2 regions of the Arthrobacter sp. Cr_A7 genome follow, and region 1 is predicted to be linked to the other one. Evidence: riboswitches for the same ligand, from Rfam matches in the RefSeq annotation. Region 1 holds a riboswitch; the other holds the start of a gene.
What was found. Region 1 has a riboswitch for cyclic di-AMP ahead of P2Q66_RS08015 (C40 family peptidase). Riboswitches for the same ligand answer to the same signal wherever they lie in the genome.

Region 1 (3,395 bases):
GGGTATGGTCCCCCTTGGCGTTATTGCAGCGGAGGCACGCGGCTACCAGGTTCTCCCACGAATCGGCGCCACCGCGGGATTTTGGATGGACATGATCAATGGTGTGGGCAGCTTTTCCGCAGTACGCGCACTTGTGCCCGTCCCGCCTGAGCACACCCCGCCGGCTGACGGCGGTGGCGTGGTTGTATCTGGGACGGATGTAGCGGTTCAGGAGTATCACGGACGGGCGGCCCAGGATCTCCTGGGGACCCACCACGGGATCGTCCCCCTCAGCCACCACGCTCGCCTTGTTGGTCAGCACAAGCACCAGCGCCCGGCGGAATGAAATAACCGCCAGCGGTTCATATCCAGCATTCAGAACGAGAGTGCGCATGCACGTACCTCTTCACGGCCGCACCCGTCAGGGGCACGAGGGCCGGCTGCCCTCGGCATGGTCCGGGCTATGGATCGACACCACAAGAGTAAACAAAGAAGTCCACTATCGGCTAATCTGCCCGGCGTCGCCCTCCTGCATCATGGGGGCGCAGGGCGGGCCACAGGGTGCGCCCAGTCCGCTAAAGCGAACATGACCCCTGCCACAGAGCAGGGGTCATGTTCTTTCAAGCGGACAGTCCGTCAGGTCAGCCGGGGATCAACCAGGCGTCCCGTCGGGAACATCAGTTCACGCGGATGAATACCGGGCCGGAACCTACGTTGGCGCTGAAGACAACCGTCTGGTTGCCGTTGTAGCCGCCGTGCACGGCCTGGCCGTTGCCGGCGTAGACAGCAACGTGGGCCATGCCGGCGCCGCCGTCGGCGTAGTAGATCAGGTCGCCGGGCTGGGCTTCGGCGGCGCTGACCGTGCGGCCGAGGGACAGGTAGCCTGCAGGCCAGTCGTGGAAGTTGATGCCCACGGCGGCCAGGGAGTTGGTCACCAGCATGGTGCAGTCCTGCATAACACCCAGCTGGGCGTAAGCGGCGGACAGGATGGCCGCACCCTTGCCGCTGGCTGACGCCGGAGCTGCGGGGGCGGGAGCAGCGGTAACCGTGGCGGTGACCTTCGGAGCTGCCACAGGCTGGGCTGCCGGAGCGGCTTCCTGAACCTCAACCTCGGGCTCTTCCTCGACAACAACCGGGGCCGGCGTGGTGGTCACGGCGGGCTTTTCGTAGGTGATGGCGATGGTGGAAGCCGCGGAGATGGGGGCTTCAACAGCGGACTCGACTTCCAGCGTCGAGGCGGAAGCGGAGTCCCGCTGGATGTTGGCATCAGCAGCGTTGGCTGCAATGCCGCTGGTCAGGACCAGGCCGGAAGCGGCGGCAATAACCGCGGCCTGGCGGCCCACGCCGCCTGCGTTATCGCCGACAGCCTTGGCAATGACGGCGATTGAGTTGGTTTTGGTGACCTCGGCGCGGTGCCGTGCGGTAGCACGAGTAGTCATCAGTTCTCTCTTTCGATTTCCTCGGGGCCTGTGGGCAGCCCGAGAGTTTTGGACGCGCCGGCATCTTGGGGGTATGTCGGCGCGCCCCGAACGGGGATGTGTGATCTAGCGAAAAACAGGGGGCAAAGAAATAGTTCCCGGGGCCGAAGCTCCCAAGAACTATTTGCCCAGGGTGTAGAAGGAGGAGGTTCCGGTGGCGGCCACGGAGTGCAGCAGCGTGCCCTGGGAAGGGTTGAGGGCGCTGATCATCATGCCGTTGCCAACGTAGATGCCCACGTGTGCGCCGCCATTCTGCATGACCAGGTCGCCCGGCTGCGGGGTGGAGGTGGGTGTCATGGCCGTCCAGGCGTTGACGCGCGGGATGCTGATGCCGGCCTGGGCGTAAACCCACTGGGTGAAGCCTGAGCAGTCCCAGCCGTTGGGGGTGGTACCGCCCCAGACGTAGGGGCTCCCGATGCCGGTGTAGGCGATGGCCGCGAGGCCGGAGGTGGCTGCTGAGCTGGCCGCCGCCACTGCCTTTTCTGCGGTGGATGCAGTGGTGGCCGCAGCTGAATCATCGTCGGCGTCGGCTTCGTCGGCGTCGGTGGACTGGGCACGGACCGGCTCGATCTTCGGCGCAGCGATGGTGGTCACCACGGGACGCTCGAAGGAAACGGTTGCGGTGGGCTCGGCGGTGACGGCAAGGGCGGTCTGCGCGGAACCCGACTCGGTGGAAGCGGAGACACCAGCGGTGGTGTCCGCTGCAGTGGCAGGCAGCCCCATACCAAGAACAAGACCGGAAGCAGCTGCGACAACTGCTGCCTGGCGACCTACTGTCCCGGCATTGGCACTAACAGCCTTGGACATGGCATCCAAAGGGTTGGTACGAACCGTTTGTGCACGGTGGCGCGCAGAATTATGGCGTGAAGACACGAAGGTAGCCTCTCCCAATGCCTGCGAGGTGAGCTGTCGGATTCGGATGGGAGTCACCCGGCCGCGCGGCTTCCAAGGAAGCTTTGCGACTTAACCCCAAGGCCTTCATGAAGAAGGCCAAAATTGGTTCCCCCGCCCCTGCCAGACGATGAAATGCGAACGGACCTTGAGCGGTGGCAGAGCTAGGCAATCCACTCAAGAGCGTCAACTTCGGAAAAGTTGACGCGAGTTAGACGGTACAGGAGTTTTGCAGCAATGTCACATTCAGGTCACGGCTGGTAACACCCAAGTGAGACATTGCACTCATTTGACTAAAGCCAGCGCGTGGGATCGACAACTTCGCCGTTGACCTGCACCTCAAAGTGGAGATGGCAGCCGGTGGAGGCTCCGGTGGTCCCGCTCAGCGCGACAACGTCGCCGCGGGAGACCGTCTGGCCTTCTGTCACATTAAAGGACGACAGGTGGTTGTAGGTGGTCTCCAGGCCGTTGCCGTGGTCCACCACAACGCGGTTTCCACCGCCGTACTGGTGCCAGCCAACAAATGTCACGGTGCCGGTGGCAGCAGCGAGGACGGAGGTGCCGCACTGTGCCACATAATCCTGGCCCCGGTGGAAGTCGCCCGAGCCGCCGGTGATGGGGCTGACACGGTAGCCGAAGGGGGATGCAGTGGACATGGTGGCGAGCGGGGCACCAAGGCTCCCGGCAGAAGCGGCGCTCGAGACGGCGCCGGCAGACTGGGCACTGAGGAGCTGCTTAAGCTTGCCGTCCGGGTCAGCCTGCGTGACAACCGCCGAGCGGCTGAAGTCAATCTGGGCTCCCGCCTCGGCTGTGACAGCCGGCTGGGGCGTAACTGCCGAGGCAGCGACAGGTGCGCCTCCGGCGTCGGTGGCCATCACGGGGCTGGTGGCCGGAACAGTCACGGTCAGCACCAGGCCGGTGGCGGCAAGGGCAATACCGGCTTTTTGGCCGATGCCGCTGGCGGAGGCAAACTCGGTGATCTGCTGGAAGGGACCCCGACGGCGGCGCGCATCACGGTGGAGATCGCGGGGGCGCTCCGTGTGGATG
Region 2 (3,395 bases), on a different contig from region 1:
AGGACGCTATCCAGGACCGGATCGTGGGCCTGGCCGCAGGCGGCGACGACTACGTCACCAAGCCGTTCAGCATGGAGGAGGTCCTCCTCAGGCTCCACCGCCTGGTGCAGCGTTCGGGGGTTGCTGCCATGGACACCGCCGAGCTGGTGGTGGGCGACCTTGTCCTCAACGTCGATACCCGGGAGGTCACCAGGGCGGGCGACGATGTCCAGCTCACGGCCACCCAGTTCGAGCTCCTCCGCTACCTGATGGAGAACCCCAAGAGGGTGATCAGCAAGGCGCAAATTCTGGACAGGGTGTGGGACTACGACTTCGGCGGCCAGGCCAACATCGTGGAGCTCTACATCTCCTACCTGCGCAAGAAGATCGACGCCGTCCACCCGCCCATGATCCACACCGTGCGCGGGGCCGGCTACGTCATCAAGCCGGCGGAGTAGGCGCCATGGCCTCCCCCGAAGCTCCGCAGTCCCATCGGCGGAGCTGGCTCAAACCCGCCACCTGGCACCTTCGCACCCGGCTGATCCTCCTGGCCATGGCCTTGCTGATCGCGATCTGCGGCGCTGTGGGAGTGGCCAGCTACGCGTCCATGGATGCCTTCCTGACACGGCAGCTTGATGAGCAGCTGAGCCAGGCTGCAGAAAGGGCCAATGATCCCGGCCGTCCCCCGATGGGCGGCTTCAACGGACGCGACCCGCTGGACGCGCGCGGGCAGAGCGTTGGCACGGTCAACGCCAGGATCCTCAACGGCCAGGTCAACAGTGGCGGTTTCCTGGCGTCAGACACCACCCGTTCCGCGCTGTCCACCGAAGACAAGGAAACCCTGCTGGCGCTGGCCGCCAACGCCCAGCCGGTGGACCGCGCCCTCTCCAACGGCAACTACCGGCTCGTTGCGGTGAAAACAAATTTCGGCGATGTCCTGGTGACCGGGCTCCCCCTCGCCGGCAAGGAAAGTACCCTCACGTCGCTGGTGTGGACCTTCGTATTCGTCTCGCTGGGGGGCCTGCTGCTGGTGGGGCTGGCCGGAACCATCCTGATCCGGCGCACCATGAAGCCGCTGGAACAGCTCTCCGAGGTGGCCACCCGGGTGTCGCAGCTGCCGCTCGACGCCGGTGAGGTGGCGCTGGCGGTGCGGGTGCCGCCGTCGAACTCCAACCCCGGAACGGAAGTGGGCAGCGTTGGCCATGCACTGAACCTCATGCTGGACAACGTGGCCAGTGCGCTGCAGGCACGGCAGAAGAGCGAGACCAAGGTGCGGCAGTTCGTGGCGGACGCGTCGCACGAGCTGCGGACGCCGCTGACCGCCATCCGCGGCTACACCGAGCTGATGCGGATGACGGAGGACTTCACTCCGGACGGCCAGAAGTCGCTGGCCAGGGTGCAGAGCCAGTCCGAACGGATGACGGCGCTGGTGGAGGACCTGCTGCTGCTCGCCCGCCTGGACGAGGGGCAACCGCTGAAACTCACCGAGGTGGACCTCACGCAGCTCGTGGTGGAGAGCGTCAGTGACGAAAAGGTGATGGCCCCCGGACACACCTGGCGCCTTGAGCTGCCCGATGAGCCGGTGGTGGTCAACGGCGATGCCTCCCAGCTGCGCCAAGTGCTGGTGAACCTGCTCTCCAACGCCCGCAAGCACACACCGTCCGGCACCACAGTGGTGACCGGCGTCGGCACCTCGCCCGAGGGTGCGGCGATCGTAGCGGTAAGGGACGACGGCGGGGGTATCCCTGCCGCATTCGTGGACCATGTCTTTTCACGCTTTGCCCGCGCAGACGCGGCCCGGAAAGGCTCGGGAGACCAGGCGGGAGCCTCCGCGGCCGAAGGCACCAGCGGCCTGGGCCTGTCCATCGTGCAGTCAATCATGGAAGCCCATGGCGGGCGGGTAACGGTGACATCACGGCCGGGCCGGACGGAGTTCGCCCTGCAGATGCCACTCCTGCAGCAAAAGGGGCAAGGCGACGCGCCGCGATTCGTGATCTCCGTTACCTAAATGTGACTTAAGCGCTCCACTCCTGTACCGTCGATTGGGTGCGGTTCCCGTTCGGACCGCATATCCGGATGACGCCAAGCTCTGCCACTTCCCGGATCTCCCCGATTGACCAAGGCAGAGGCGGGGGACCCACCGTCCCGGGCATGTACCGCCCTTGGGGTTAAGCCAGCACGTGATCTTTCCGTGTGGCCGGATGCCCTCATCCGAACCCGACAGCTAACTCCGCAGGTGTGAGAGGCGATCAATCATGTTCAAATTCCCGGTAAAACCGCGCCCGAAAAACGGCTCTGACAGCAATGCGGAGCGCCCTGAAGGCAAGAACTTCACCTTTGGCCAGCGTGCCGCAGTCCTTGCAGCGTCCTGTGCGCTGCTGGTCGGAGTAGGCGCCGCAGGCCAGGCCACCGATGCCATGACCGCGGTCTCATCAAGCGCCCAGTCCACAGCGGATTCGGATGCGCAGATGAGCATCGAGAAGAGCGAGATCCGGTCCAACCCGGCCGAGTCACCCGTGCCCCCTGCGATCAACGTTGTGCCCCAGGCCGCGGAGCCGGCACCGGCCCCCGCACCCGAGCCTGCTCCGGCAGAACCTGCTCCGGCACCCGCCCCTGAACCCGCGCCCGCACCGGCACCGGCACCCGAGCCGGCTCCCGTCGTCGCGGTTAATGACCCCGCAGGTGCCCAGGCCTACGCAGCCGGCCAGCTGGCTTCCTACGGCTGGGCCGCGGACCAGATGCAGTGCCTGGTGACGCTGTGGGACAAGGAATCGGACTGGACCACCACGGCCACCAACCCCAGCAGCGGCGCCTACGGCATCGTGCAGTCCCTGCCCGCCGAGAAGATGGCGAGCGCCGGGGCCGACTACCTCACCAACTACCGCACGCAGATCAACTGGGGCCTGAACTACATCCAGGAGCGTTACCAGTCCCCGTGCGGCGCGCTGAACTTCCACTACGCCAACAACTGGTACTAAGCCTGCGCTGCCGCCTCGAAGCGGCACCAGTCTGTTGAAGCGGCCCTCTTCCGTTGAAGGGGGCCGCTTCTGTTGAAGCCGCTTCTGTTGAAGCCGGTCCGGGGCCTGGTTTATTTTGAACCATGAAGTTCACCACCACCATCCAGGGCAGCGGCAATAAGACCGGCATTGAGGTTCCCGAGCATGTTGTGGAGGGGCTGGGGGCCGGCAGGCGGCCTCCGGTGGTGGTGACCATCAACGGCAAAAGCTACCGCAGCAGCATTGCGGCGATGGGCGGGCGGAACATGATCTCCCTCAGCGCCCATAACCGGGAGTTCACGGGGGTCTCCGCTGGAGAAACGGTGGACGTGGAGCTGGAACTGGATACGCAGCCGCGGATCGTGGAGGTTCCCGGGGACCTTGCGGCAGCGATGGCTGCGGAGCCGGCCGCACAGGAGT

Region 2: it holds a riboswitch for cyclic di-AMP, as region 1 does, so the genes downstream of both, P2Q66_RS20890 (hypothetical protein) here and P2Q66_RS08015 (C40 family peptidase) in region 1, are expected to answer to the same signal.

Annotation. Positions count from the first base shown of each region.
Region 1 is NZ_JARHXQ010000130.1:2,553-5,947, reverse strand. Features, by position in the region: gene P2Q66_RS08025 (HNH endonuclease) at 1-373, opposite strand, end outside; gene P2Q66_RS08020 (NlpC/P60 family protein) at 657-1,418, opposite strand; gene P2Q66_RS08015 (C40 family peptidase) at 1,578-2,264, opposite strand; cyclic di-AMP (ydaO/yuaA leader) riboswitch at 2,335-2,519, opposite strand; gene P2Q66_RS08010 (peptidoglycan DD-metalloendopeptidase family protein) at 2,642-3,395, opposite strand, start outside.
Region 2 is NZ_JARHXQ010000352.1:8,096-11,490, reverse strand. Features, by position in the region: gene P2Q66_RS20900 (response regulator transcription factor) at 1-437, shown strand, start outside; gene P2Q66_RS20895 (HAMP domain-containing sensor histidine kinase) at 443-1,987, shown strand; cyclic di-AMP (ydaO/yuaA leader) riboswitch at 2,068-2,231, shown strand; gene P2Q66_RS20890 (hypothetical protein) at 2,235-2,957, shown strand; gene P2Q66_RS20885 (YdeI/OmpD-associated family protein) at 3,080-3,395, shown strand, end outside.